DNA from 2 places in the Micromonospora sp. NPDC000207 genome. Region 2 is predicted to be linked to the other one. Evidence: riboswitches for the same ligand, from Rfam matches in the RefSeq annotation. Region 2 holds a riboswitch; the other holds the start of a gene.
The links. A riboswitch is a leader RNA that binds a small molecule or an ion and turns the genes downstream of it on or off. The one in region 2 is predicted to bind cyclic di-AMP.
Positions count from the first base shown of each region.

Region 1: another riboswitch for cyclic di-AMP. It lies ahead of ABT336_RS01235 (coiled-coil domain-containing protein); the one in region 2 lies ahead of ABT336_RS04605 (coiled-coil domain-containing protein).

Region 1 is NZ_JBEPEQ010000002.1:53,980-68,677, reverse strand. Features, by position in the region: gene ABT336_RS01260 (glycoside hydrolase family 3 protein) at 1-1,194, opposite strand, end outside; gene ABT336_RS01255 (DUF3145 domain-containing protein) at 1,303-1,794, opposite strand; gene ABT336_RS01250 (hypothetical protein) at 2,094-2,423, shown strand; gene ABT336_RS01245 (HelD family protein) at 2,649-4,766, shown strand; gene ABT336_RS01240 (cation diffusion facilitator family transporter) at 4,874-5,788, shown strand; cyclic di-AMP (ydaO/yuaA leader) riboswitch at 5,942-6,072, shown strand; gene ABT336_RS01235 (coiled-coil domain-containing protein) at 6,118-7,236, shown strand; gene ABT336_RS01230 (PfkB family carbohydrate kinase) at 7,401-8,378, shown strand; gene surE (5'/3'-nucleotidase SurE) at 8,375-9,181, shown strand; gene ABT336_RS01220 (STAS domain-containing protein) at 9,205-9,567, opposite strand; gene ABT336_RS01215 (hypothetical protein) at 10,346-10,753, shown strand; gene ABT336_RS01210 (TetR/AcrR family transcriptional regulator) at 10,863-11,939, opposite strand; gene ABT336_RS01205 (cytochrome P450 family protein) at 12,054-13,247, shown strand; gene ABT336_RS01200 (hypothetical protein) at 13,264-14,698, opposite strand, start outside.
Region 2 is NZ_JBEPEQ010000010.1:3,474-18,171, reverse strand. Features, by position in the region: gene ABT336_RS04655 (SRPBCC family protein) at 1-309, opposite strand, end outside; gene ABT336_RS04650 (hypothetical protein) at 317-523, opposite strand; gene ABT336_RS04645 (class I SAM-dependent methyltransferase) at 605-1,363, shown strand; gene ABT336_RS04640 (DUF3152 domain-containing protein) at 1,471-2,346, opposite strand; gene ABT336_RS04635 (CsbD family protein) at 2,590-2,763, opposite strand; gene ABT336_RS04630 (heavy metal translocating P-type ATPase) at 2,876-5,134, opposite strand; gene ABT336_RS04625 (DUF8832 domain-containing protein) at 5,146-6,129, opposite strand; gene ABT336_RS04620 (heavy-metal-associated domain-containing protein) at 6,243-6,452, opposite strand; gene ABT336_RS04615 (metal-sensitive transcriptional regulator) at 6,571-6,873, shown strand; gene ABT336_RS04610 (YibE/F family protein) at 7,224-8,573, shown strand; cyclic di-AMP (ydaO/yuaA leader) riboswitch at 8,740-8,870, shown strand; gene ABT336_RS04605 (coiled-coil domain-containing protein) at 8,875-9,882, shown strand; gene ABT336_RS04600 (carbonic anhydrase) at 10,009-10,626, opposite strand; gene ABT336_RS04595 (hypothetical protein) at 10,708-11,589, shown strand; gene ABT336_RS04590 (hypothetical protein) at 11,655-13,112, opposite strand; gene ABT336_RS04585 (helix-turn-helix domain-containing protein) at 14,081-14,698, opposite strand, start outside.

The DNA.
Region 1 (14,698 bases), on a different contig from region 2:
GCGCAGCGCGGTCAGCAGCCCGTCGTACGCCTGGGTGACGTTCGGGGGCATCAGGATGAGGTCGTTGCCGGCCTTGAGGGCCCGGACCGCCGCCTCCCCCGGCGACCACTTCTTCGCCGGCTCCATGTTCATCCCGTCGGTGACCACCACCCCCTCGAAGCCGAGCTGGCCCCGGAGCACGTCGGTGAGCACCTTGTGGGAGAAGGTCGCCGCGGTGCCCGGGTCGACCGAGCGGACGTCGAGGTGGGCGGACATCACCGCCAGCGCCCCGGCGTCGATCCCGGCCGAGAAGGGGGGCCATGCCTCCTTCGCCAGCTTCCCCTTGGTCTGCCCGAGGACCGGCAGTTCGTGGTGTGAGTCGTCGGCGCTGTGGCCGTGGCCCGGGAAGTGCTTGACGGTGGCCGCCACCCCGGCCGACTGCAACCCCCGGACGGCGGCCCCGACCTGTGCGGCGGCCCGCTCGGTGTCACCGCCGAAGGAGCGGGAACCGATCACCGTGCTCCGACTGACCAGGACGTCGGCGACCGGGGCGAAGTCCATGTTGACGCCCATCGCGGCCAGCTCGGTACCGGCGACCTGCCAGGCGGCCTCGGTCTTGGCCGGATCGTCGGCGGCACCGGCGGCCAGTGCGCTGGGCAGCATGGTCACCCCGTCGGTGACCCGGGTGACCACGCCGTACTCCTGGTCGATGCCGACCAGGAACGGTGCCGCACCGGTGGTCAGCTTCCCGGCCGCCTCCTGGAGACCGGTGGTCAGCTTCCGGACCTGCGTGGGGTTGTCGACGTTGGTGGTCACCTGGTTGGCCGAGGTGGGGTCGTCGGCGCTGAACCCGACAAGGATCAACCCACCCAGCCGGTACTTCTCGATCATCTGGGCGGGGGTGTCCACCCCGGCCAGGGCCCGGTTGCCGGCCGCCGACCCGGCGGACACCTCGGTCGCCGAGTCTCCGTAGGCGTAGGCCATCAGCACCTGGCCGACCAGGTCCTCGTCGGAGAGGGTGCCGACCAGGGTTGCGGCGCGACCGGCGGCGTCGGCCCCCGAGGGGGACGGGGTGGGGGTGACGAACTCCGTCGACGGCTCGGCCGTCCCTGCGGCGGGTCGCTCCCGTTCGCCTGAGCAGGCCGAGGCGAGCAGGGCGGTCAGGGCGACGAGCACGACGGCGACGCGGCGAGGGGAAGTCGACACGCGGCCCATCCCACCAGCCGGTCACGGATCGGGGCAACCCGGCTCCGACACGCCGACCACGGCGACCGGGCGTCGGTGACCAGGATCACCGATCGGGTCGGGGGTCGGCCGCCGGGCTCACCCGACCCGGGTGAGCAGGGTGATCGGGGCGCCGTCGCCGGCGTGCCGGTAGGGCTCCAGCTCGGTGTCCCAGGCCGTGCCGAGCGCCTTGTCCAGGGCGTGGGCGAGCGCCTCGGGTGCGCGTGCGGTCGCCATGATGGTACGGAGCCGGTCCTCACCGAGCTGGATGTCACCGGCCGCCCCGACGGCGGCCCGGAACAGCCCTCGGCCGGGGACGTACATGAAGCGTTCCCCGTCGGCCCCGGGGCTGGGCTCCTCGGTGACCTCGAAACGGATCATCGGCCACTGTCGGAGGGCAGCGGCCAGTTCGGCGCCCGTTCCCGGGCGGCCGGTCCACCCGCACTCCGCCCGGCGGACGCCGGGGTCGACGGGCTGAGCCGTCCACTGCAGGTTGACCGGCGCGGCAAGGACGCGCGCGATCGCCCACTCGACGTGTGAGCACACGGCGAGCGGGGTCGAGTGGACGTATACGACGCCACGCGTTGGCACGGTGACCTCCCGGAGACCGAGGTGCGTCTTCCCCTACGACCTCGCGTCCACCGAGTGGTCTGCGAAGACAGCATGACTGCTGGGACGGATGGTGCGCCAGGGAATCGGAAAACTCGCGGACGGAACAGTCGCACCCGAGCGGGGGTCCGCGCACGTTCGGGACCGGCCGCGAGCAGCACTCGGGCTTCCTGGTCGTGTAGAGTTCCCTCGGCGGTTTCTTGCCGCCGGAAGATCCCTGACGTCCCGTCCCTCCTGGACGTCACCCAAACCTTCCCGTACGTCTTACAAGGAGCACCTCCGTGGCGAGCAACACCTCGAAGACCGCGCGCGCGTCCGTCCGGGCCGGCCAGGCTGGCCAGGGTGGCGCCCTCAGCGTGCTGGGCGAGTTCAAGTACCTCATCCCGCTCAACGGCGGCAAGCACGCCTACATCCGGAACCTGACCAACGGCAAGACCGCGCACCTGCGTACCGACTCCGAGGCCTTCGTCGAGGAGATCCGGGTGCTGGCCGGTGCCGGGCACGCCACCAAGATCCGGGCCGAGATCAACGCCCTCAACGCCAGCTTCCCGGGTGACGGCTGGGACGCCACCGAGAAGCGTCTCGTCGAGGCCGGTGTCTTCGAGGGCTGAGCCCCTCGGGTTCACCCCCACCCCGCGACACCCCGCACCGCCCGTCGGCCGCCGACGGGCGGTGCGCTCGTTCTCCGCCCGAGCGCGACACCCCCTGCTGACCTGCGGATCGGCATGGCCGCCGACAGGGACCACAGCGACGGGTCGTAGTCTCACCCGGTCGCCCGGCATCCGGCCGACGCGCCCACCGCGGCTACGGCCGCCGTGCCACGGGAGCCAGCTCAGTTGACCGACCACACGAGCCTGAACCAGGAGATCGCCGTCGAGCAACGGCACCTGGACCGGGTGTACACCCGCCTGGCCGAACTGCGCAGGGCGGCGGCCCGCGCCGAGCGGGACGGATACCGGCAGGCCCGGGTCGGCACCCTCGGGGCGTTGGTGGAGCGGGACGCGATGGTCTTCCACGCCGCGCAGCGGCGGCACCTGCTCGACGCCGAGCACGAGGGGCTGGTCTTCGGCCGACTGGACCTGCGCGACAGGCAGACCCTCTACGTCGGTCGGCTCGGTGTCCGGGACGACGACGCCGAGACCCTGGTGGTGGACTGGCGGGCCCCGGCCGCCGAGCCGTTCTACCGGGCCACCCCGGCCCAGCCGCTGGGCGTGATCCGGCGGCGGATGATCCAGTCCTCGGACGAGCGGGTCACCCGGATCGAGGACGACCTCCTCGATCCGGCCGCCGCCGGGCCGGAGATGACAGTTGTCGGTGACGGTGCCCTCCTGGCCAGCCTCTCCAAGGCCACCGGTCGCGGGATGCGCGACATCGTGGCCACCATCCAGCGGGAGCAGGACGAGGCGATCCGCTCCCCCGGCAAGGACGTGACGATCGTCTCCGGAGGGCCCGGCACCGGCAAGACCGCTGTCGCCCTGCACCGGGCGGCGTACCTGCTCTACTCCGACCGCAACAGGTACGCCGGTGGCGGGATCCTGGTGGTCGGCCCCTCCTCGGTCTTCGTGGAGTACATCGCCTCGGTGCTGCCCTCACTGGGCGAGGAGAGCGCGACACTCCGCTCCCTGGGCACCCTCTTCGTGGGCATGTCGGCGACCCGGACCGATCCGGCGGACGTGGCGGCGGTGAAGGGGTCGCTGCGGATGCGCCAGGTGCTGGAGCGGGCGACCCGCGACGCGGTGCCGGACGGTCCGACCGAACTGCGCCTGCTCTACCGGGGTGAACTGCTGCGGCTGGGCCAGGCGGAGTTGGACCGCATCCGGGAACGGGCGCTGGTCCGGGGTGCCCGCCGCAACGAGGTTCGCCGGGCCGGGTTCGACGGGATCTTCACCGCGCTCTGGGCGCAGGTGCGTACGCTGCACGTCGGCCACCTGCCGGACCAGCGGACCTTCGACGGCGAGATCGTCGACCGGCCGGAGTTGCGGGAGTTCCTCAAGGCGTGGTGGCCCCGCCTGCACCCCCGGCACGTGCTGGGTTGGTTGACCCGACCGGAGCGGCTGCGGGCGTACGCGGGAGGGATCCTGTCCCGGGCGGAGGTCCGGCTGCTCTCCGAGTCCTGGCGGAGCCTGGACACCGAGGGCCTGACCATCGCCGACATCGCCCTGCTCGACGAGTTGGACGCGTTGCTGGGTCAGCCGGTGAAGCCGGCCCGCCCCCGGCGGGACCCGTACGCCCTGGCGGGCGGGGTGCGGGAGCTGAGCACCTTCGCCGACCGGCAGCGGGCCGTCCGGGAGGCGGCCCGGCAGCGCCCGGAGGACTACCGGGAGTACGCCCACGTGGTCGTCGACGAGGCGCAGGACGTCTCGCCGATGCAGTGGCGGATGATCGGCCGACGGGGGCGGCTGGCGTCCTGGACCGTCGTCGGCGACCCGGCCCAGACCGCCTGGACGGGTGACCCGGCGGAGCTGACCCGGGCCCGGGACCAGGCGCTGGGTCGACGTCGGCGGCACCGGTTCACGTTGACCACCAACTACCGCAACCCGGCGGAGATCTTCGCGGTGGCGGCGGCCGAGATCCGTCGGGTGGACCCGGACCTGCCCCTTCCCGTCGCGGTCCGCTCCACCGGGGTGGAGCCGGTGCAGCGGGTGCTGTCGGCGGCCGAGTTGGCGCCGGAGACGGTGGCCGCGGCGACGGCCATGTTGGCCGAGGTGCCGGGGACCGTCGGCGTGATCACGCCGGTGCACCGCCACCGCGAGGTGGCCGGGTGGCTGGCCGAGGTGGCCGAGCCCCGGCTCCAGGTGGTGACGAGCCTCCAGGCCAAGGGCATGGAGTACGACGGGGTGGTGCTCGTCGCGCCCGGGGAGATCCGGGCCGATCCGGGTTCCGGGGTTCGTACGCTCTACGTCGCGCTGTCCCGGGCCACCCAGCGCCTGGTCACCCTCGATCCCACCGGCTGAACGTCGACTCCGACTGTCGACCGGCCTCCCCTCGTCCGACACTTGCATACATAGCGATGTAAGCATAGGTTGTATCCCGGTCGGGTCGGACGACGGAGGGTGTGGGCGTGGGCGCAGGGCACGATCACTCGGCGGCGGTGGCGAACGCCGCCCATCGACACGTCGGCAGACTCTGGGCCGCACTGGCCCTGCTGGCCGTCTTCACAGTGGTGCAGACCGTCGCCGCCTTCCGCACCGGCTCGCTGGCCCTGCTCTCCGACGCCGGGCACATGTTCACCGACGTGCTCGGCATCGGCCTGGCCCTGGCCGCGATCACCGCGACCCGCCGGGCCACCACCGACCCGCAGCGCACCTTCGGCCTCTACCGCCTGGAGGTGCTCGCCGCCCTGGCCAACGCGGCGCTGCTCAGCGGGGTCGCGGTCTACGTCCTCGTCGAGGCGGCCCGCCGGATCGGCGATCCGCCGGAGGTCCTCACCGGCCCGATGCTCGGGGTGGCGGTGCTCGGCCTGCTGGCCAACGTGGTCGCCTTCGGACTGCTGCGCAAGGGCGCCGAGGAGAGCATCAACCTGCGCGGCGCGTACCTGGAGGTGCTCGCCGACCTGGTCGGCTCGGTCGGGGTGATCGCCGCCGCGCTGGTCATCGCGTTCACCGGCTGGTGGTGGGTGGACCCGGTGGTGGCGGTCGCGATCGGCGTGTTCATCCTCCCCCGGACCTGGCGGCTGGCCCGGGCCGCCCTGCGCATCCTGGTCCAGGCCGCCCCGGAACACCTCCAGGTGACCGAGGTGCACGACCGGCTCTCGGCGGTCCCCGGCGTGGCCGAGGTGCACGACCTGCACCTGTGGACGCTCACCTCCGGGATGGAGGTCGCCTCGGCCCACCTGACCACCACCCCGGGCGCGGAGGTCGCCACGGTGCTCGCGGCGGCCCGGACCACGCTCCGGGAGGAGTTCCACATCGAGCACGCCACGTTGCAGGTCGAACCCGGAGCGTCAGCGGGTGTCTGCGGAACCATCGAGTGGTGATTAGCACAGGCTTAAATTTCCACGAGGAATGTTCTTTTTGCTGCGCTTTGTCGTGCGCCTCTCCGACACCATCGGTCACTTTGACTGCAACCGTCACACCCACCCCGGTAGGCTCGGTCCCGGCCTCCGCCGGGCGGCGCCCATCGGCGCCCACGGTGGCCGCCGCCTAATCGCCCACCCGGGCGAGCCGGGGAACCACGTTCCTGGGGTGCATCCGCGTCAGCGGTAGGGATCTTCCGTCCCGAACCCGTCAGCTAACCCGGTCGGCGGTTGACGGAAGGACAGGTCCATTGGCAGTAGTGGCATCACCGCGACGCATCACCGCCCGGATGGCGGCCCTGCTCGTCGCGACCCTCGCCCTCGGTGGCGCGGTCGCACCGGTCGGTCCGGCCCAGGCCGCGACCCGGGGAGGTCTGCTGGCGGCACCCGACGCCGATCCCGAGGGCGGCACCCCGGCTCTGCGCAACCAGCTGGAGGCGGCCAGCAAGGGATGGCTGGAGGCGAAGGCCAAGCTCGAGAAGTCGACACAGCGGCAACAGGAACTCAACGGTCGGCTCAAGACCATCGACTCCGACCTGGCCGTCCAGAACACCAAGGTCGGTGAGATCGCCCAGGTCGCGTACCGGACCGGCCGACTCGGCGCGGCGAACGCCCTGCTCAACGCGACCTCCCCGGAGGGCTTCATGGACCGGGCCGCCGCGCTCGACCAGGTCGCCGCCAGCGAGGAGCGGGAGCTGCGCAAGCTCCAGGAGACCCGCAACCAGTCCGCCCGGACCAAGGTCGAACTGGATGCCGAGGTCAACGAGCAGCGCAAACAGGTCGCGACGATGGCAAAGCGCAAGGACCAGGCCGAGAAGGCCCTCGACGTCGCCGTCACGCAGGAGCGCCGTGAGGAGGCCGAGCGCCGCCGCCAGCAACAGCAGCAGCAACAGGCCCAGCAGCGCAGCAGCAGCGGCGGGTCGAGTGGGTCCAGCGGGTCCACGGGGTCCAGCGGACCGGGCGGGAACAGCACCAAGACCGCCAAGCCCGCCCCGCGCAACTCCGACGGGTCCTGGCCCCGGGAGTCGTGCAGCGTCAACGACCCCACCCCGGCCAACGGGTGCATCACCCCCCGGACCCTGCACGCCCTCAACCAGGCCAAGGCCGCCGGCTTCACCCGGTACGTCTCCTGCTACCGGCCGGGCGGCTCCGGTGAGCACCCCAAGGGTCGGGCGTGCGACTTCGCCGCACAGCGCAACGGATTCGGTGGGCACGCCACCGGCGGGGACCGGACGTACGGCAACAACCTCGCCGCGTACTACGTCCGCAACGCCGACCGGCTGGCCGTGCTGTACGTGATCTGGTACCGGCAGATCTGGCTGCCCAGCAGCGGCTGGCGAGCCTACAGCGGAGCGGGTGGGGACCCGTCCAGCGACCACACCAACCACGTGCACCTGTCGGTGTACTGACCCTCGGGTACGCCCGGTGTCCCGCCACGACGGTGGGGCACCGGGCGTTCTTCGTGCCCGACGAGGCGTACGCCCGGCGTTTTCGTGCCCGACGAGGCGTGCCCGGACCACCGCGTCGACGGTTATCAGGTGAGCGACCCGGCGTACGGACGGAAGGTGGCCCCATGGACGGGCACGTGATGGTGTTCGCGCCCACTCCCCTGCTCACGGTCACCATCGAACAGCCCAGTGACCACCCGGAGCTGCACCTGCACCCGGGCGGGCAGGGCGTCTGGCAGGCCCGGATGATCTCCTCCCTCGGGGTCCCGGTGGTGCTCTGCGCCAGCATCGGCGGGGAACTCGGCCAGGTCCTGGAGCCGTTGCTCGCCACCGAGGGGGTGGACCTGCGGACGGTACGCCGCCACTCGACCAACGGCGGGTACGTGCACGACCGCCGCGACGGTTCCCGACAGGAGATCGTCGACGTGACTGGTGAGCGGCTCACCCGCCACGAGCTCGACGAGCTCTACAACCTCGCCCTCGGGGAGGGGCTGCGGGCCCCGGTGAGCGTCCTGAGCGGCCCCAACGAGCCGTCGCTCGTCCCACCCGAGGTGTACCGCCGGTTCGCCGCCGACCTCGGGGAGAACGGCAGTCGGGTGGTGGTCGACCTCTCCGGGGAGCACCTCGCCGCCGTCCTGGACAGCGGGGTGTTCCTCTGCAAGGTCAGCCACGAGGAGCTGCTGCGCGACGGGTTGGCCGCCGACGACAGCGTCGCCGAACTCACCGGGGTCATGTACGACCTGCACCAGGCCGGTGCCCAGACGGTGGTGGTCAGCCGCGCCGAGGAACCGGCCCTGGCCCTCGTCGACGGGGAGGTGTTCGAGGTGGAGATGCCCCGACTGCACGCCGCCGACCCTCGGGGGGCCGGTGACTCGATGACCGCCGGGGCGGCGGCGGTGGTGGCTGTCGGCGGTGACATCCGGACGGCGATCCGTACCGGGGCGGCGGCGGGGGCGTTGAACGTCACCCGGCACGGGCTGGGCACCGGGCGGCTCGACTCGATCAACGGACTCGTCGACCGGGTCCGTCTCGTTCCGGCCGGGTCCCGCCCCCAGGAACGGATCAGCCCCGACGAGCTGGCCCACCGGGCGGTCGAGCGATGACGCTACGGGTCCTGGTCACCAACGACGACGGCATCGCCGCCCCCGGCATCCAGGAGCTCGCCCGCGCGGCTGTGCAACGGGGGCTGGACGTGGTGGTCGCCGCCCCGCAGGAGGAGATGAGCGGCACCGGCGCGGCGATGACGGCGGTGGAGCGGGACGGGCACGTGGTGGTCCACCAGCAGTCCCTGCCGGGGCTGCCCGACGTCCCGGCGTACGCGGTGAGCGGCTCTCCGGGTTTCATCACGTTGATCGGGTTGCACGGTGCCTTCGGTCCGGCCCCGACGGTGGTGCTCTCGGGGATCAACCGGGGGGCGAACGCCGGGCGGGCGGTGCTGCATTCGGGCACCGTGGGGGCCGCTTTCACCGCCGGTGCCAACGGCTGCCGGGCGTTGGCGGTCTCGCTTGACGTGCTCAACGCCGGTGACGCCACCCCCGGCAGCGGGGGTGCCGCCGTGGCTGCGGCGGCCCTGGTCCGCGACGCCGAACGGCACTGGTCCACGGCGGCCCGGGTGGCCCTCGACCTGCTCCCCCGGCTGACCGCGTTGCCCGTCGAGGACATCCTCAACGTCAACGTGCCGGACCGCCCCTACGACAGGCTCCTCGGGGTACGCCGAGGGTCGCTCGCCAGCTTCGGTCAGGTGCAGATGACTGTGGCGGAGGCCGGACACGGTTTCGTCCGGACCTCCCTGGAGGAGCCCGGGGAGGCCCTGCCACCCGGTTCGGACCTGGCGCTGCTCGCCGAGGGGTACGCCTCGGTCACCGCGATCCGGGCGATCACCGAAGTGATCGACGTACCGCTGTGACCGCGACGACGTCGACGGACGGCTCAGGCGCCGGGGAGCACCTCGGGGGTGGCCGAACCGGCGTAGTAGGGCTCGGGGGCACCGAAGAGACCGAGCAGGCCGGTGACCCAGAGCTGCCGGTGCACGAACCGGCTGGGCTCGGTGACCACCAGCTTCACCCCGCTGACCTCGGCGGTCTGGAAACCGGCGACCATGGCGCTGATGCCGACGGAGTCGATGAAGGTGACGAGCCGCATGTTGAGCTCGATCCGGGACGGGCGTCCCTTGGCGAGGACCTCGGCAATGGCCTCGCGCACCTCGTACGCGGTGTCCACGTCGATCTCACCCCGAGGGGCGATCTCGATGACACCACCGGAAAGAACCGACTTCACGATCGACAGGCTCACGCGAGCACCTCCACTCGCCCGTTATCGGGCGCCTCATCAGTACGCGGGCCGCGACCGAGAGTATTCCTCCCACGGCCTCGGTCGCCACCCCTCGGGATGAGCAATTTGCGGATCGGACATGCCAGCTGCCCTTCTCCGCACCTTCTGGTCACCTGTGACGACGATCGGCCATCGGCCGCCCGTCGCCGGACAAGGGTAACGTCCGAGGGCACCCTCGGCCCACACCCTCTGCCACCGGCGCGCCCCGTGCGGCAACGATGCTGGTCAGAGCCTTGCCCCCGACCACCCGAACGCTTCGTCCGGACCTCGTCACCGACCGGGCACCCCAACCGACACCGGTGCGGAATCCTGCGGCTTTTCATCCTGTTTATCGCAGTTCACCCGTCGCGCACAGTCACCTCCACCGCCCGCCCGCAAGCGGTTCCGCCCGGTGGAACACCCGGGGAGGTGTACCGCCCGGCGGACACACCGGGGTCCGGCGGGGCTGGCGCGTCGAGGGCGTCCGCCGGGGGTGGGCCGGGCCGGCGCACCCGGCCCGGCCCCACCGGCATTGATCGGCGTACCTACCATCGGGGGCGGCACCCGACGGCGCCCCGTACGGGGGATCCCACCCGCGTACGCCTTCCCCACACCAGTTGAGGACATCGACGCACGATCGGCGGCCGTCCGGGGGTTTGCCGACCGGTGGGTCTGGGCACAGGCGGGAGTAGCTGAACGTGACAACGCCCGACCGTCGCCGAATCCGAAGTGGCCTTCGGCACCCGAGGAGGAACCCACGATGTTCGGAACCAACCTGCTGGAGCGCCGCAGCAAGCCCGAGCGGATCGCGGACGAGGCCTGGCAGCACCTGACCTCGACGGTGAGCTCCGCCGGGGACAGCGTCCGCGACGCCGCCCGGACCGCCCGCCGAAGCGGCTCCGACCTGACCGGCGACGCCGGTGACCTGGTCGGGACGGCCACCGACGAGGCCCGCAAGCGGGCCGTCGCGGCCTTCGACGCCCTCGCCGGCCGGCGGCCCGCCCTGCCCTGGACCCTGCTGATCGGTGCGGCACTCGTCGGTGCGGCCGTCGGCTGGGCGGCCAGCACCGCGGCTCGGGCGGCGATCGCCCGCGCCGACCGTCCGGTCGACGACATCGAGTTCGTCGACGTGGACCGGCCGAACTCCCCTGTCGGCTTCGACAACTGAACTGCGGCGCCGCCGGGCCCGACCACGGGTCCCCCGGCAGTGCCGTACGCACCACCGACCGGCCCCGACCCGCCGCCACCACGGCCGGTCGGGGCCGGTTCGTCGTCGCTCAGTCCGACACCGACGCTGCGGCGTGCCCGGCCCCGTGCCCGTCGGCACGGGCGACGATGCGGCCCCCCACCACCCGGACGGCGGTCTCGGTCACGTCGCTGACGGCCGGCACCCCGGCCGCCGCCGCCACCTCGCCGGACTCGTCGCACACCACCCGGACCCGGGGCCAGGCATCCGGCGGCACCGCGCGTCGCAGACAGGTGCGCAGGTCGACCAGGGCCAGCCGGGCCAGCGACAGCAGGCCCTTCGGGTCGCCGGTGACCAGGACGGCGGTGACCACGGTGCCCGGCGGGGCCGCCCGGACCGCCTCCTCCACGGCGCTCGCCCGGTGCAGCCCCAGGATGGTGACCACGCCCTCGGCAGCCGGTCGGCCGGAGGTGTCCCGCAGGAGGTCGACGGCGACCGGCGGAGTCCAGGCCAGGTCGACCGGACGGGCCTTCGGCACGTACGGCAGGTGGGGCGGGTCCCAGCTGTCGTCGAGATCCAGTCCGGCCAGGTTGGCGCAGGCGCGCACCACGTCGAACGGGTCGCCGAAACCGGGTGCGGCGGCGGCGAGTCGGCCCGCCCCGTGCAACAGGGTCAGGGCGGTCTCGGCGGTCCGGACCCGCCGTCGGGGCTGGTACGCCGGTCCGTCGAGGGCCTCCACCACCAGCCCGAGCAGGACCGCCGACAGTCGGGTGAGTTCCGCGTACGGCGTTCGGGTGGCCTCGTCGGCGGCGATCTCCGACATCAGGTCACGGCCGAGGCTCACCCCGTCGAGTCGTTCGTCGACGGCGAGCGGAAGTCGGGCCACCCAGGCGCGGGCGAACTCGGCGAGCACCTCGGCGACGGTCCCGGTGCCCGGGGGACGGGGTGGTTCGGGCACCTGCTCGGCGTCGGCGGCGAGGACCGCGAAGTAGAGCGCCCGCTTGCCGGGGAAGTTCGAGTAGACCGCCCCCCGGGTCAGCTCGGCCCGGTCGGCGATGTCGTCGATGCGGGCCTCCCGGAAGCCGCGCTCGGTGAACACCTCCCGGGCCGCCGCCAGCACCCGGGCCCGGTTGAGCTGTTGCAGCTGCGCCCTGGTGAGCCGTGCCATCGCCTGCCTCCTCCGGACGGCTGTTGCCGTCCACCCCGGCTTAAGATACCTTCACCATCCAGATGATGGCATCATCTGTTCTGCGTATCTGAAACAGACCTGGAGGGAAGAGGGATGGACGTTCCGGAGATCGAGTTGACCGACCCGACGGTGCTCGCCGATCCGTTCACGGCGTACCGGCAGGCCCGGGAGCGGTCCCCACTGGCCCGGCTGGTCACCCCCGGCTTCGGCCCGATGTGGGCGGTGACCCGCCACGCCACGGCCCGGACGGTGCTCACCGACCCCCGGTTCGAGCTGCGCAGCGAGAGCTACCTGCGGCCCGCAGTCCCCGACCGGTACCGGCCGTACCTGCGGACCATGGAGATCGACGGGCCGGAACACGGGCGGTTGCGCCGGCTCGTCGCCCCGGCGTTCACCGCGCGCCGGGCTGTCGCGCTGCGCCCCCGGATCGAGACGATCGTGGCGGGATTGCTCGACGAGGTCGCCCACGCCGCCGACGACGGGGTGGGCGACCTCGTCACCCACCTGGCCCGACCCCTGCCGATGGCGGTGATCAGCGAGCTGGTCGGAGTGCCGGCGGCGGACCGGGAGGTGTGGCGGACCTTCGGTGCCGCCGTCGCCGCCGGGGACGGCCCGGGATTCGTCGCCGCCATCCCGGCGATCGTCGACAGCGCCAAGTCGGTGGTCGCCCACCGCCGCGACCACCCCGGCGACGACCTGGTCACCGACCTGATCCGGGTACGCGACGACGACGGGGACCGCCTCACCGAGGTCGAACTGGTCAGCCTGGTCTGGCATCTGGTGCTGGCCGGACAGACCCCGGCGAACCTGCTCGCCAACGCCGTCCACGCCCTGCTGACCCATCCCGGGCAGCTCGCCGCGCTGCGGGCCGACCCCGACCTGCTACCCCGGGCGGTGGAGGAGCTGACCCGGTGGAGTCCGCCCCAGATGCTCACCGTCCCCCGGTTTCCCACCGAGGAGGTGCTGATCGACGGCGTACCGGTGCCGGAGGGCGAACCGGTGGTCGTCTCGATCGTCGCGGTCAACCGGGACCCCCGGGTCTTCCCCGACCCGGACCGGCTGGACCTGACCCGGGTCCCCGACCGGACAGCCCACCTCGGGTACGGACACGGCCCGCACTTCTGTCTGGGCGCGGCCCTGGCCCGGATCCAGATCGAGGTGGCCCTCGCCGCCCTGCTGGACCGCCACCCCGACCTCTCCCCCGCCGACCCGGGGGCCCGACGCGCCCCCGACCCCGGCACCTGGCGGCTGCTCACCCTCCCCGTCCGCCTGACCCGCCCCCGGTGACCGCACGGGGACGGCGTCACTCCAGGTGGTAGACGATCCCGTCGGGCCGGTTCTCCACCCGGACCCCCGGCCCGGTCACCTGCCGACCCGGCACCTCCTGCCACGGGGTGCCGGGAACGTAGTCGGTGAGCACCACCACCGTCCGGATCCCGGCCGCACGCAACTCGGCCACCGCGTCCGGGTAGGGGAAGGCGGTGCTGACCGCCCGGATCCGGTCCTGGCCGGGCGGCACGAACGACGCCCCGCCGTTGACAATGCGGGGGAAGCCGTCCGTCGACCAGAGCATCACGTGGTACTCCCGGGTGCCCTCGCTCGGCAACACCAGGACCGGGCCGGTCACCCCGCGCAGCGCCTGGGGCTGGGGCGGGACCTCCGCGTGCGGGGTCCGGTTCACCCCCTCCACCAGGACCAGGAGCAGCGGTACGACGAGCACCAGCCTCGCCGGCCGCCGCCACCACGGCACCGGTGACGGGTCGGTCTCCCGGACCGTCAACGCCCCGGCCGCCAACACACCGAGCAGCAGCGTCGTCCAGAGCACCAACCGGCCCGGCGTACGCAGGGCGTCCCACCCGGGCAGGTGCTCCACCAGCGTCACGTACCCGGGTCGCCCGTCACCGAAGAGGGTGGTGCCCGACGCCAACGCCACACTCACCAGCACCCCGGCGGCCAACGCCAACCGGTGCCGGACCCGCCAGGCGGACAGGAACAGCCCGGCGGCGGCCAACCCGACCAGGACCACCCCGGGCAGGAGGGTCATCTCCACGGCGAAACCCAACTGGTCACGGGCCGCCGCGTGCCGTTCACCCCACAACCACGACTCGGGCGGGGCGGTGAGGAACCCGCGCAGCGGCGGGGAGAACATCGCGATCTGCTCGACGGTCCGCCGCCCCGACGGGTGCCGCGACACCACCTCGAAGTAGGGGGCCGCCATCAGCAGGACCAGTGCGGTGAACGCGAGCCCGCCGCCCAGGTCGGCCACGAGCAGCCGACGCGGGAACACCGGCCTGCTCCTGCGTCGCCACCAGGTCGACCCGTACCCGACGAGCACGCCGAGGCAGAGCAGCGCCAGGACGTACACGAAGGGCAGACCGATGCCGAAACCGAGGCTCACCTGCCAGGCGGCGACCAACCACCCGGCCACCGCCCACCCCGGTCGGATCCGCTCCGGTCGGTACCCGTCCCGCAGCGACCAGCCGTGCCCCCGGGCCAGCATGGCCAGCGCCAGGGCGATCCCGCCCATGCTGAGCACGTGCAGGTGCCCGGCCTGGGCCAGCTTCCAGGGGGCGTACGCGAACGCCGCCCCGGCCACCGCCGACCCGGCCCTCCCGGCCCCCACCTGTCGGCACAGCGCGTACGCCCCGACGAACGCCAGAGCGTGGGCCAGCACGTAGAGCAGGTTGTACCTGACTACCGCCGCCTCCGGTCCGGAACCGATCATCCCGAACAGGGCG
Region 2 (14,698 bases):
CAGCGGTTCGCCGTCCTGTCCGGCGAACCCGTCGTCGAACGCCAACCGGGTCGGCGGGTCGATGACGGTGAACGTCCACCAGCCGTACGACTTCTCGCCGTCCGGGCCGGTCATGTGGTAGCGGACCGCGCCGCCGACTGTGAACTCGTGCCGGTCGACGGTGGCGGGCCATCCGGGCGGACCCCACCACCGTTGCAGCTGACGCGGGTCCTGCCAGACCTGCCAGACACGGTCGACGGGGGCGGGGAACTCGGAGACGACGGTGAGCGTCAGCGCCGCCTCGTCGCGGTGGGTGCTGGTCACAGGCATTGGTGGTTCACCTTCCTGGGTCTTCGGTCACAAGCTGGTCGATGGCGTGGATCCGGTCTCGCCACACCTGCTCGTACGCGGCGAGGAGGCGGGAGGCCCGGCGGAGCGCCGTCACGTTTCCGTACCCGATCTGTTCTCTACCACGTCTCTCCTTGGTGACGAGGGTGCCCGTTCGTTGGTCGCCGCCGCTCCACTTCGCAACCACCCCACCCATCGGCGAACAATTGCCAAACATGTGCAGCAGGACCGGGACACCGCTGGACACCACGCTGGATCGGTAACTAGCGTGCCCATCATGACCCCTTACGTACTGGATGCTCGGGCCTGGCAGGAGAGCTGGGACCGGCAGCAGGAAGCCTTCATGCCGGACCGGGAACACCGCCTCGACGCCCTGCTCGACGCGGTGGAGGCAGTCGTCGACTCCCCCACTCCTCAACTGCTCGACCTGGCCGGCGGCACCGGGTCGATCAGCCTGCGCGCCCTGGACCGGTTCCCCGAGGCCCGGCCCACACTCCTCGACCTAGACCCGGTCCTGCTCACCATCGCAGAGGCGTCCCTGGCCGACCGGGCCACCATCGTCACCGCCGACCTGCGGGACCCGGAGTGGGCGGACAACCTGCCGCAGACCGGATACGACGCGGTCTGCACCGCCACCGCCCTGCACTGGCTTCCCGCCGACCGGTTGACCACCCTGTACGCCGAGATCCGGGCGGTCCTGCGTCCGGGCGGGATCTTCGTCAACGTCGACCACATGCCCGACGACGGGCTGCCCGGCCTCACCGAGCGGCTCACCGGTCAGGCGCGTGACCGGCGTGACGCCCGGTACCGGGCCGGCGCGGTGCTCTCCTGGGACGACTGGTGGAAGCAGGTCGAGACCGATCCGACCCTCGCCCCACCTGCCGAGAAGCGCCGACAGATCTACCCGGGCGGCCACAACCAGGACTGGCTGCCGCCGGTGAGCTGGCACCTGGACGCCCTGCGTACGGCGGGCTTCTCCGAGGTCGGCACGGTCTGGCGGGGCGGGGCCGACGCCGCCGTCGCGGCCCTGCGCTGACCCTCACCGCCGGTCGACACCACCGACCCGCCAGCGGTCGGCACCCACCGACCCCACCGACGGTCGGCACCCACCGACCTCGGTGACGGTCGGCACGCCCGCCCCGGTCAGCTGCCCCTGGGGATCGGGTCGTCGTACTGGCCGGAGGGGCCGGTGTGCGACCGGCCGGAGACCATCGGCCAGGCGTTGGGGGCGCAGCCGTGCAGGCCGAGCGTCTGCTGCTGCATCACCGGTGCGGGGCCGCCCGCGCGCGGGCACAGCTCGTGTCCGCGCCCGAGGCGGTGCCCCACCTCGTGGTTGACCAGGTACTGCCGGTAGGTCTCCTGGTCGCCGTCGAAGTGTGGGACCCCGTTGACCCACCGGGCCACGTTGAGCACCACGTCGTCGCCGTTGCGGCAGGAGGTGTAGAGGTCGGAGAGGTCCCCGCAGAGTTGGCTGCGGGTGACCGGGGTGGAGAGCCGGACGGTGAAGTCGGCGTCGCCGTCCGGACCGACCCGTTGCAGCCGCCACCGGCCGTCGGCGGTCCAGCCCCGCTCGTCGGCGAGGATCGCGGCGACCTCCCGGCCGAACCGTTCCACGTCGAGGTTCTCGATTCCCTTCTCGACCGCAACCCGGTACCGCAGGAGTCGGCCGCCGTCGCCGGCGACCGCGCCCCGGGCGGTGGCGGTGTGGAACCGGCCGGTGCCCCGGCGGGGGAAGGTGACTGCGGGCTCCGGTGGCGGGGTCGTCGCAGCCGCCGACGGAACGGGGACGGCCGTCACCGGGTCGGTGGGTGGGGGTGGTGCCTGCGCCCGGACCGGTCCGGGGGTGGTCACGCCGTCGAGCAGGAGGGCGTCGAACCCGCCGTTGCCCGCCGTCCAGACGCCGCCGCCGATCAGCACCACCGCCGCGACCAGCGCCACCGGCAACGCCCCGACGCCCCTGGACCGACGACGGTGCGAGCGGGGCAGAGCCCGGTCGCTGTCGGTACGCCTGCCCGCCATGAGTCCCCGCCCTCGTCCACACCGCCGATGACCTGGGGTACGGATTCGGGACGGGTTCGGTTGCCCGGCAACCGTTCTCCTCGCCACACCTCACCCGTGAACCCACGACACGAAGCTGTCTCACGCCTGCGTCGCGGGTGGACGCTACACGGGAAGCGGGGCGGTCACCGGAGCGGGCACGGGGACGACGACACGTCGGGCCGACCACTCGACAGTGGTCGGCCCGACGGCGTACGAAATATGTCAGCTCTTGAAAGCGTCCTTGATCTTTTCGCCGGCCTGCTTGAGCTTGGCACCGGCCTGGTCGCTACGGCCTTCGGCTTCGAGGCGCTCGTTGTCGGTGACCCGGCCGGCCCCCTCCTTGAGCTTGCCCGAGGCGTTCTGACCCGTGTTCTCCACCTTGTCGTCGAAACCCATCGGAAGACCTCCTCGCTGTCAGGCTCTCTACGTCTCGCTTGCTCTGTTCCTTACCCTCCCGCGCGACCGCAAACCCCGATCTGCGATGTGACCAGCGACAAACCTGCGGGCCTCAGCCGGTGGCGGCGGCGAACCGGCGCAGGCGGAGGCTGTTGGCCACCACGAAGACCGAGGAGAAGGCCATCGCGGCTCCGGCGATCATCGGGTTGAGCAGACCGGCGGCGGCCAACGGAATCGCGGCGACGTTGTAGGCGAACGCCCAGAACAGGTTCCCCTTGATGATCCGCAGGGTGCGTCGGGCCAGCCGGATCGCGTCGGGGGCGGCCAGCAGGTCCCCCCGGACCAGGGTCAGGTCGCTGGCCTCGATCGCCACGTCGGTGCCGGTGCCCATCGCCAGTCCCAGGTCGGCCTGGGCGAGGGCGGCGGCGTCGTTGACCCCGTCCCCGACCATCGCCACCACCCGGCCCTCCCGCTGGAGGCGTTCGACCACCGCGACCTTCTCCGCCGGCAGCACATCGGCGATCACCTCGTCGATGCCGACCTCGGCGGCGACCACCCGGGCGACAGTGGCGTTGTCCCCGGTGAGCAGGACCGGTCGCAGGCCGAGGGCGCGGAGCCGGGCCACTGCGGCCCGGCTGGTGGGCTTGACCGCGTCGGCCACCACCAGCACTCCCCGGGCCTGCCCGTCCCAGGCGACGAGCACCGCCGTCCGCCCCGCACCGGCCGCCCCGGTCGCCGCCCCGGAGACCGCCGCCGGTACGTCGACGTCCCGCTCGTGCAGCAGTCGGAGCCGACCGACCAGCACGGTACGGCCCTCGACGGTCCCGGTCACGCCGAGCCCTTCGACGTTGGCGAAGCCGGTGACCTCCGGTACCGGACCCTCCTGCGTCGCGGCGGCGGCGACGGCCCGACCGATCGGGTGTTCGGAGCCGGCCTCCAGCGCCCCGGCCACCCGGAGCAGTTCGGCCCGGTCCTGCCCGGCGGCGGGCACCACGTCGACCACCGACATCCGGCCGGTGGTGACGGTGCCGGTCTTGTCGAGCACGATCGTGTCCACCTGTCGGGTGGACTCCAACACCTGGGGTCCCTTGATCAGGATCCCGAGTTGGGCTCCCCGGCCGGTGCCGACGAGCAGGGCGGTCGGCGTGGCGAGCCCGAGCGCACAGGGACAGGCGATGATCAGTACGGCCACCGCCGCGGTGAACGCCGCCGCCGGTCCGGCACCGGCCCCCCACCACCAGCCGAGAGTGCCGACGGCGAGGGCGATCACGACGGGTACGAAGTTCCCGGAGATCCGGTCGGCGAGTCGCTGCACTGCGGCCTTGCCGCTCTGCGCCTGCTCCACGAGGCGGGCCATCTGGGCCAGTCGGGTCTGGGCGCCGACCCGGGTGGCGGTGACCACCAGTCGCCCTCCCGCGTTGACAGTCGCCCCGACCACTGCGTCACCCGGCCCGACCTCCACCGGCACCGACTCACCGGTGAGCAGGCTCGCATCGACGGCGGAGGTGCCGGCGGCCACCACTCCGTCGGTGGCGATCTTCTCGCCGGGACGCACCACGAACCGGTCTCCGACGACGAGTCGGTCGGCCGGGATCCGGCTCTCCACCCCGTCACGGAGCACCGCCACGTCCCGGGCGCCCAGCTCCAGCAGCGACCGCAGGGCCGCCCCGGCGGTGCGCTTGGCCCGAGCCTCGAACCAGCGTCCGGCCAGGACGAGGGCGGTGATCCCGGCAGCCGCCTCCAGGTAGATGTGCCCGGACCCGTCGGTCCGGCTGACCACGAGGCTGAACGGGTGGGTCATGCCGGGCTCCCCGGCGGTGCCGAGGAAGAGCGCCCAGAGCGACCACCCGAACGCGGCGAGGGTGCCGAGGGAGACCAGGGTGTCCATGGTCGCCGCGCCGTGTCGGAGGTTGACCCAGGCGGCCCGGTGGAACGGCAGCCCGCCCCAGACCACCACCGGGGCGGCCAGGGTGAGGGAGAGCCACTGCCAGTAGGTGAACTGGAGGGCCGGGACCATCGCCAGGACCACCACCGGCACGGAGAGCACCACCGAGACCCAGAACCGGGTCCGCAGGGTACGCAGTTCGTCGACCGGCTCGGCGGGGGCCGGGGCGTCGGCCGGGGCGGGTGGGGGCGGCAGGGCGGCGGTGTAGCCGGTCTTCTCCACAGTGGCGATCAGCTCCTGCGGGGTGACGCCGTCGGGGTAGTCGACGGTCGCCTTCTCGGTGGCGTAGTTGACCGTCGCGCTCACCCCGTCCATCCGGTTGAGCTTCTTCTCCACCCGGGCGGCGCAGGAGGCGCAGGTCATCCCGCCGATGGCCAGCTCGATCCGGTGCGGCGCGGTCTGCCGGGGGTCGTTTGTGGTAGTCATCGCGGCTCCTGTCAGTCGTGCCGGTGACCGGGGGACCCGTGCCCGTCGTCGGGCTCGGCGGGTGCCGCCGTCGTCGGTGGGCCGTCGGTGACCGACCCACTCGGTGCCGGTCCGTCCGGGTGCGGCGCGATCACCGTGAACTCCGCGGTGCGGACGGTCCCGCCGTGCCGGAAGTCGAGGTACAGCCGGTAGGTCCCGGGAGACGGGGCCGCGACGTGGAAGGTCACGTCGGGACCGGCGGCGGTCCGTCCGTCACCGGGGGCGCCCTCCGGGTGCGCGTGCAGGTACGCCAGGTCACCCTGGCGCAGCGTCACCAGATGACCGTACGCCCCGAGGTAGGGCTCCAGGTCGGTGACGGGTACGCCGTCCCTGCTCACTGTGAGGGTGAGCCGGGAGTCGTGGCCGGGCCGGAGCCCCCCGTCGAGGGTGACGTCGTACCCGTCGACGACGACGGTACGGGTGGGCGGGGGCAGCGGGGTCGGGGTGACCGGACCGGACACCGTCACGTCCACCCCGAGGGTGAGCGGGTCCGCTCCGGTGGGTTGGAAGTCGGCGAACGCCCGCCAGGTGCCGGGGTCGCCCATCGGGGTGGGGAGCCGCCAGGTCCCGTCCTCCGACAGCCGGGGGTGGACGTGCCGGAATCCGCTGAGGTCGCGCCGGGCCACGATCAGGTGCATGGGCCGGTCGTGGTTCACGTCGTACCTGGTGACGGCGTCTCCGTCCGGCCCGGTGATCCGGAAGGCGAACTCCCCCGGCGGGGCGGTGACCGGTTCGAGGGTGTAGCCCTGCTCGGAGACGAGCAGCCCACCCGGTGTCCCGCCGACCGGGCCGCCGTGGCCGTCGTGGCCGCCACCGGGGTCGTCGTGGCCGCCGTGCGGGTGTTCGACAGCGACCGGCGGGCCGATCGGCCCGACCAGGTGACCGACGCCGTACGCGGCACCGAACACCCCCACCAGACCGAGGACGAACCCGGTCATCCTGCCCACCGTCCGCATCCCTCTCCCCTTCCCACCCGTCCCGCCCGACCTGGTACTCGGGTCGACCCGACACCCGCCCGTATCAACCGAGCCCTGAGCCCGAGCCCTGAGCCCGTCCCGGTGCCGGTCGGTCAGGCGTCGACAAGTTCGTAGCCGGCTTCGTCGACGGCGGCGCGCACTGCCGCCGGGTCGAGGGGGTGACTGCTGGTGACGGCGACCTCACCGGTGGCCAGGTCGACCTGGACGTCGTCGACCCCGTCGAGCGCGCCGACCTCGTCGCTGACCGACTTGACGCAGTGTCCGCAGGTCATGCCCTGCACCCGGTAGGTGTTGGTGACCATGTCCGTTCTCCTCTCGACAGGCTTTCCGTGTGCCTCCGGCAGCCTACTCTACTCATACCCCGTAGGGGTATTACCGTAATCGTCCCATACCCGTCGGGGGTAGGCGTACGCTGGCTTCATGACCACTCCTGCACCCGGCACCTCCCGGGGGTACACCGCCAGCAAGGACCAGCTCCTCGCCCGGCTGCGCCGGGTCGAGGGCCAGGTCAGGGGAATCGAGAAGATGGTGGACGAGGACCGCTACTGCATCGACGTCCTCACCCAGATCTCCGCCATCCAGGCGGCCCTGGACAAGGTGGCCCTGGGCCTGCTCGACGGACACACCCGGCACTGCATGCACGAGGGGGCCGCCGAGGGCCGCGCCGAGGACATGGCCACCGAGATGATGGCCGCCGTCGGTCGCCTGATGAAGCGCGGCTGACCCCGCCGCCACTCCACCGCCGACCTCGCCCGCCACTTCACCGCCGGGCCCGCCCGCCACGCACCGCCGGCATCGCCCGCCACGCACCGCCGGCCCCGTACCACCCCTTCACGCCCGCCGCCCGCCCACCCGGGGCCGGCGTGTGGCGACCTCCACCACCAGCCCCGACCCGCCCCCGCGACCACATCCGGTGACTACCATTCCCGGTTGGACCTCCGGGCACCCCACATTCCGGTCACCCTGAGTGATCAAGGGGTATCCGACTGCGCCGTTGCGGGCATTTTCACGGGCGGGGTGAACCGACCGGCGTACGCACACGTAATCCGCCGTGGATCGTTTGGAGAGTCGCAATGGGCGCCGACCACACAAGTCACGCCCCGTCCGCCCCACCCCGGGTCCGACGGGTCCTCGTCGCGACGGTGGTTCCCCTCTTCGTAGCCACCCTCGTCGCCGCCCTGCTGCTCTGGCCGGAGCGGACGCCGACGGCGGACGGAGGTGAGGACGTACCCCGCTACCAGGGGACCGTCACCCGGGTGTTGACGGTGCCCTGCCCGCCCGTCGAACCGGGACCGGAGGGCACCCCGGAACGGGCCGACCGGCCCTGCGGAACGGTGACCGTCCGGGCAGACAGCGGCCCGGACGCCGGGCAGGAGGTCGAGACCCCGATCCCGGACGGCCCGGGTGCCCCCCGGGTGGCGGTGGGCGACGAGATCATCCTGGTCGAGCTGGTCGACCCGGCCGACCCGGAGACCAGCAGCTACAACATCGCCGAGCACCAACGCGGCAAGCCCCTGGTCTGGCTGGTGGTCCTCTTCGCCGCCGCGATCGTGGCGTTCGGCCGCTGGCGGGGCCTGGCCGCCCTGGGCGGGCTGGCGGCGAGCTTCGCCATCCTGCTCACCTTCGTGGTGCCGGGGATCAGCGCCGGCCGGTCCCCCCTGCTGATCGCCGTTGTCGGATCAGCACTGATCATGTTCATCGTGCTGTATCTCACCCACGGGATCAGCGCCCAGACCTCGGTGGCGGTCCTGGGCACCCTGGGCAGTCTGGTGCTCACCGGACTGCTCGCCGCCGCCGCCACCGCCGCCACCCACCTGACCGGGTTCGGTGACGAGGACGCCACCACCCTGTCGATGTTCCAGTCCGACGTCGACCTGCACGGACTGCTGCTGGCCGGGATCGTGATCGGGTCCCTGGGCGTCCTGGACGACGTCACGGTCACCCAGGCCGCCACGGTGACCGAGGTGGGCAACGCCAACCCGAAGCTGACAGCACTCCAGCTCTACAAGGCGGGGACCCGGGTCGGGCGGGCCCACATCGCGTCGGTGGTCAACACGATCGTGCTGGCGTACGCGGGTGCCTCACTGCCCCTGATGCTCCTGCTGGTCGCCGACTCCCGGCCCACCGGCCAGGTCCTGACCAGTGAATTCCTCGCCCAGGAGATCGTCCGCAGCGTCGTCGCCACGCTCGGACTGGTCGCCGCCGTGCCCCTGACCACCGCCCTGGCCGCCGTGGTCACCGCCGCCGGACGCCGTACCCCCGAGAAGAAGGCGGCGCGGCCCGACGCCAACCCCCGACCCCGACCCCCCGCTCAGCGCGACGACGCCCTCGAAGCCCTGAGCGACCCCCGGGCCGGGAGTCAGTCCCCCGACGCCCCCGCAGGGTGGCGCAATCGAGAAGGAGGTTCCGACCCCGCATGGTGACACTCCTCAGTGTGACCGCCGATGCTTCCCAGAATGAGAAGCTCATCACTGGTCACCCGCCGCTACGGCGAAAATACGCGTTAAGTCGGCTTCCGGACGTAGCTCCCGGAGTCGACTCTCGGGTAACCTCGCTGCCGGTCACCGCCGAAGGCGCGCACCGGCGCCAGCGGGACCGCCGCCCAATCGCCGCGAGGCGAATCGGGGACCCAGGTACGTGGGGTGAATCCGCGCAAGCGGTAGGGGCCACTTCCGTCCCGAACCCGTCAGCTAACCCGGTCGGCGGCCGACGGAAGGGACGACTGTGACGGCACCCCTACGCCGCTGGCTGACGCCGGTGGTGGCCGTGATCACCGCGCTGGCCATCTTCTCCGGGTCAGCGCCGGCCATGGCCCAGCCTCGGCCCTCGGGGCACGAGGACGGTGACTCGAAGCTCCTCAACGATGTCATCGAGACGACCAACCGCAACTTCACCCAGGCACAGAACAAGCTTGAGAAGTCCAAGAAGCGGCAGCTCCAGCTCGACCTGGAGGTCCGTCGGGCGCAGAGCGAGCTGGACCGGTTGGCCCCCCAGGTGGGGCAGATCGCCGCCCAGTCGTACCGCAGCGGGCGGATCGGCGCGATGGCGATGCTCCTTGACAGCGACCAGCCCGACTCGTTCGTCAAGCGCGCCCAGGCGCTCGACGAGCTGAACATGGTCAACGCCCGGAAGCTGGCCGAGGTCCAGGAGGTCAAGGACGAGGCTGCCGAGGCCAAGGAGCAGCTCGACGCCGAGGTCACCGAGCAGCAGAAGCAGCACGCGCTGATGGCCAAGCAGAAGCGGGACGCCGAGAAGTCACTCGCCCTGGTCGGCGGCACCGGCCTGACCGGCGGCCTGGTGGTGGCCGAGTCACCGGTGGCGAAGGTCGCACCGGGTCGGGACTCCAACGGCAACTGGCGTCCGCAGGGTTGCACCGAGAACGACCCCACCACCTCCGGCTGCATCACCCCCCGCACCCTCCACATGTACAAGGAGGTCAAGCGGGCCGGGTTCGACAGGTTCGTCGGTTGTTACCGCCCCGGTGGCCCGTGGGAGCACCCCAAGGGCCGGGCCTGCGACTGGTCCCTCCAGAACCGCGGGTTCTCCCCCTGGCACAACAACGACACCCGGATGTACGGCAACAACCTGACCGCGTTCCTGGTCCGTAACGCCGACCGGCTGGGCGTCTACTACGTCATCTGGAACCGGCAGATCTGGTTCCCGGCGACGGGCTGGAGTTCCTACAGCGGCCCGTCCAACCACACCGACCACGTCCACGTCTCGCTGCTCTAGCCGGGGCTTGGCACGAACCGGGCCGCTCCCCTTCCTTCGGGGGGCGGCCCGTTCGTCGTCGCAGGCACAGACCGGTTCGCCGTGAGGGGCGCGCGGCCCGGTTCGTGTTCCGGGGCGAAAGACCGGTCAGAGGGTACGCGGAACCGCCGCCACCGTCCGGACCCGACCGGCGTTGAGCTGGTACGACATCCCCACCACGGCACACCGTCCGGCAGCGATCTCACCGGCCAGGACCGCCGAGTCGCCTACCAGTTCGTTGACCGTCTGGGCGATGTGGACGTCGATGATCCCCGCCGGGTCCACGATGCCCTGGGCGGCGGCGTGCCGGAGGCTGGGCAGGACGGCGTCGACCACCGCCCCGAGGTGCCCGGCCGGACGCAGCCCTCCGGCAGCCACCGCACCGGCCGCCGCGACAGCCCCGCACGAATCGTGCCCGAGCACCACCACCAGGGGGGTGTGCAGCACCGTCACCGCGTACTCGACGCTGCCCAGCACCTCGGGGCCGGTGGTGTGCCCGGCGGTCCGGACCACGAAGAGGTCCCCCAGGCCACGGTCGAAGATGATCTCGGCGGCCAGGCGGGAGTCGGAGCACCCCACGATCACGGCGAAGGGGTGCTGCTCACCGGCGACCGCCGCCCGGTGGCCGGCGTCCTGGTTGGGGTGGCGGGGTGTCCCGTCGACGAACCGCTCGTTGCCTGCCTGAAGCTCGGCGAACGCCTCCTGGGGAGTCTCCGGCTGACGCAAGTCCCACCTGCCCTTGAACGAACTACCTGGTCAAACCCCCACATCAGGGGACAGGGTCCGGCCCTCACCGTCACACGCAGCGTGAGACACGTCAAGCTACAAGTGATCTACGTTTCTTCCCGCCCGACCGGGTCCCGGGATGCGGGAAAGCCGGTCGGGCCTGAACCGGAGGCTCCTCCCGACCGTCGTCAGGTCGCCCGATCCCCTACCGAGGAGGAGACCACGATGCCCCCGACGAAAGACCCCCGGAAGAGACTTGAGGACGCCCTGTTCATCGAGGACAAGTTCATTGTCTCGAACCTGACCTCGGAACAGGCGGCCGACATCGCGAACACCGTTTCGAGGGATCTCGAACGGGCGGAGAGAGAGCGTGATGCTTTCGCCGACACACCCGCGTGGGAGCTGAACAGGCCGGACCCGAATCACCACAAATCCCCCAACCAAGAGATTCTCAGCAACAAGGTGTGCGACATCATCGAGTTGCGGAAATACAACATGCCGAACAACCCCTGGAGGGCGGAGGACGCCGAGGCGCGAAAGCAGGAAGTCGGGCGGAACGCCAGGGACCGACTTGAGGCCGCCCTTCCGCCAACGCACCAAACCATGGTGGCGGACCTGACCCCGAGTGAGGCCACGAAGCTCCAAGCGGCCGTCATCGACCAGTTCCGCGAAACGAGTCAGGGTCACCGCACCCACAACACCGAGGAGGTCGGGAGAAGGCTCGTCGCCGACCTCACCACCGACAGGATGAAGGCGTTGGGACTACCGATTCCGACGAACCCTGCGGCCACCTGGTCGACGGCCCTCCGGCACCCGGCGGGGTCGACCGTGGTCCAGAGCAGGACGGCTGATGTCGCGTCCCTCGGATCCGGTGGCGATCGACCCGCTGCCGCCCGTTCGACGCCGACCCGACCGCCAACCGACCGTTCCCCTTCCCCGGTGCCCCGGGGCCGCTCTCGCTAGGGCTTCGACCGGGAGACGCCGACCATCCGCCGGCTCGCCGTCCACCGATGAGCCGCCGTGCCGTCTCACCGGCGAACTGGGGCCGGTGTGGAGGGCACCCTCGGGTAGGCGACGGGAGGAGGCTGCGCCGAGGGACCCCCCGACTGCGGCGAGGCCCCCGGAGACGTCAGAGCCGCGACAAGGGCGATCTCCCAAGGCTCGTAGTTGGTGCTGGGCGCCGCTTCGCCTGCCACCGTGAGGGCGTCGGGCGACACCTGAGGCGACACTTCCAGGTAACGGGCACGAGCCTCTGAGCCTTCGGGAAACACGTGGGAGGACCAGCCCGGCAGCGACGAGAGAACCCGGGCCTCCTCCACAGAAACCTTGACAGCACCGCGTCTAAGACTCATCAGACGGGCGTAGGTGTCTTCGTGGCCGAGAGACTTGGCCAGTTTCCGCCCGATGGGTAGCTCGGATTTGAGCCGGCCGCAGTAGTCGCTGATTCTTCCCGCCCACTCCTGGCCACCACGACGTTTCCCCTGCCGTACGGAAACTAGTGAAGGGCCCGACAACGCCGCCTCGTACTGAACACGAAACTCCGAACCCTCAGGAAACACGAAAGAAGACCACCCAGGCAACGACGACAGAACCCGGGCCTCCTCCACAGAAACCCTGACAGCACCGCGCTTGAGACTTGAAAGACGCTTGTAGGTGTCTACGTGGCCGACAGACTCGGCCCGCGTCCGGCTGTTGGGTAGCTCAGGTTGGATCCGGTCGTGATAGTCGCTGATCCTCCCCGCCCACTCCTGACCACCACGTACTAGACGGTTTCCCTGCCGTACGGAAACTGGTAAAGGGCCCGACAACGCCGCCTCGTACTGAGCACGAAACTCCGAACCCTCAGGAAACACGAAAGAAGACCACCCAGGCAACGACGACAGAACCCGGGCCTCCTCCACAGAAACCCTGACAGCACCGATTCTGAGTTTTGCCAGACGCTGGTACGTGCCTTCATGGCCGAAAGACTTGGCCAGCTTCTCGCTTTTGGGCAACTCAGGTTGGATCCGGTCGTGATAGTCGCTGATCCTCCCCGCCCACTCCTGACCACCACGTACTAGACGGTTTCCCTGCCGTACGGAAACTGGTAAAGGGCCCGACAACGCCGCCTCGTACTGAACACGAAACTCCGAACCCTCAGGAAACACGAAAGAAGACCACCCAGGCAACGACGACAAAGCCCGGGCCTCCTCCACAGAAACCCTGACCTCACCCCGCTTGAGACGTGAAAGACGCTTGTAGGTGTCTACGTGGCCGACAGACTCGGCCCGTGTCCGGCTGTTGGGTAGCTTAGGTTGGACCTGGTCGTGGTACTCGCTGATCTTCGCCGCCCACCTCTGGTGGAGCGTGATCGCCGGTCCGGCGGCGGCTTCAGTCGCAGACTCCTCTCCCTCGCGTCGCCGGCCCTCCGCGTCCTCGACGACGGGTGCCGCAGGCACGCTGAACAACTCGTCCAGCTGCCTGTCCTCGAACGCGAATTCACCCAACCCCACACCCGATAAATACCCAGCCGCGTCCCCCCAACTAGGGTCATCCGGACCCGGAAAATCCACCGCAGCATCGTCAGAGAAACCCGCCACGACGCCGGGCGATGGCACAACCCACCGGTCTGTCATATCTACTCCCTCCCGGACTGCTAGGTCTTCATTACGAATACCATCCGGTCCGGTTCAACTCCGGCAGAGGGCTACCCGGAGGGCTTCGGCGAGGCGGGTGAGAACGGGTTCCGCGTCGTTCCCGAGGCGACGGGAAACGGCTGCGCCGAGGGAACCCACGACTGCGGCGAGGCCCCCGGGGACGTCAGGGCTGCGACAGGGGCGATCGCCCGAGGGTCGCAGTAGGTACTGGGCTCCGTTTCGCCTGCCACCGCTAAGCCGCCGGGCGACACCTTGGACAGCACCGCCAGGTAACGGGTACGAGCCTTTGAGTCTTCGGGAAACACGAAGGAGGACCAGTCAGGCAGCGAGGAGAGAACCCGGGCCTCCTCCCTAGAAATCATGACCGCACCACACCTGAGACGTGAAAGGCGCTTGAAGGTGTCTGCATGGCCGACAGACTTGGCCTGTACTTCACTTTCCGGTAGAGCAGGCTGAATTCGGGCGCGGTAATCGGTGATCTTCGCCGTCCACCTCTGGTTGCGCGTGGTCGCCGGTCCGGCGGTGGCTTCAGTCGCAGATCCCTCACCGTGATGCCGCGGCCCTTCTGCCTCCTCGGAGCGGAACACCGCGTCCAGCCACTCCGCCTCAGATGAGATTTGACCTGACCCCGCACCCGGCAAATGCTCAATAATGTCCGCCCAGGAGCCGTCATCCGAAACCGGCCACTCCGCCGCACTCTCGTCAGGTGCACCCACAGTGGAGCTGGGCAGCTGCACATCCGATCGGTCCGTCATGTCTGCTCTCCTCCCGGACGACTCAGCTTCAATACGAACACCAGCCGGGCCGGTTCAACTCCGTCAGAGAGCTATCCGGAGGGTTTCGGCGAGACGGGTGAGTTCCGGGTCGGGGCGGGACGCCCGGCGAAGCAGCGTACGCAGGGTGGCGAGGGCGGTGGGACGATGGCGTACCTCGGTGGGGGCGGTCCGGTCGGCGAGCAGGAGCGCCCGTGCGGCCTCGGGAAGGTCGTTGCGGCGCAGGCACCCCCGGGCCACGTCGACCAGGTACGCCGCCCTCCGTTCCACAGTCAGCCGGGCGAAGGCCACGGTGTCGAGGAGTTCCCGGTGTGACCGGAGCGGATCGCGGTCCCGGTCGAGGGCGAGGGCGGTGGTGACCCGGGCCAGCCCGACCGCCGTCGGACCGAAGCTCGTCCGGCAGTGGTGGTCGTCGCCGAGTCGGGCGGCGACGGCGGCGGCCTGGTCCAGCAGGTCGACGGTTCCCGGATGGTCACCACTGGCGGCGGCGGCCCGCGCGGCCTGCACCAGCAGGGATCCGTACCCGCAGTGCCGCTCTGCTGGGGCTGTCTGCGGATCGGGTGGGCCGATCCGGTGTGCCACGGCGACCGCGACCTCAAGGGCGTGCCGGGGCCGGTCCAGTGCCCGCAGGACCCGGGTCAGCGTGACGGCGGCCGACGTAGG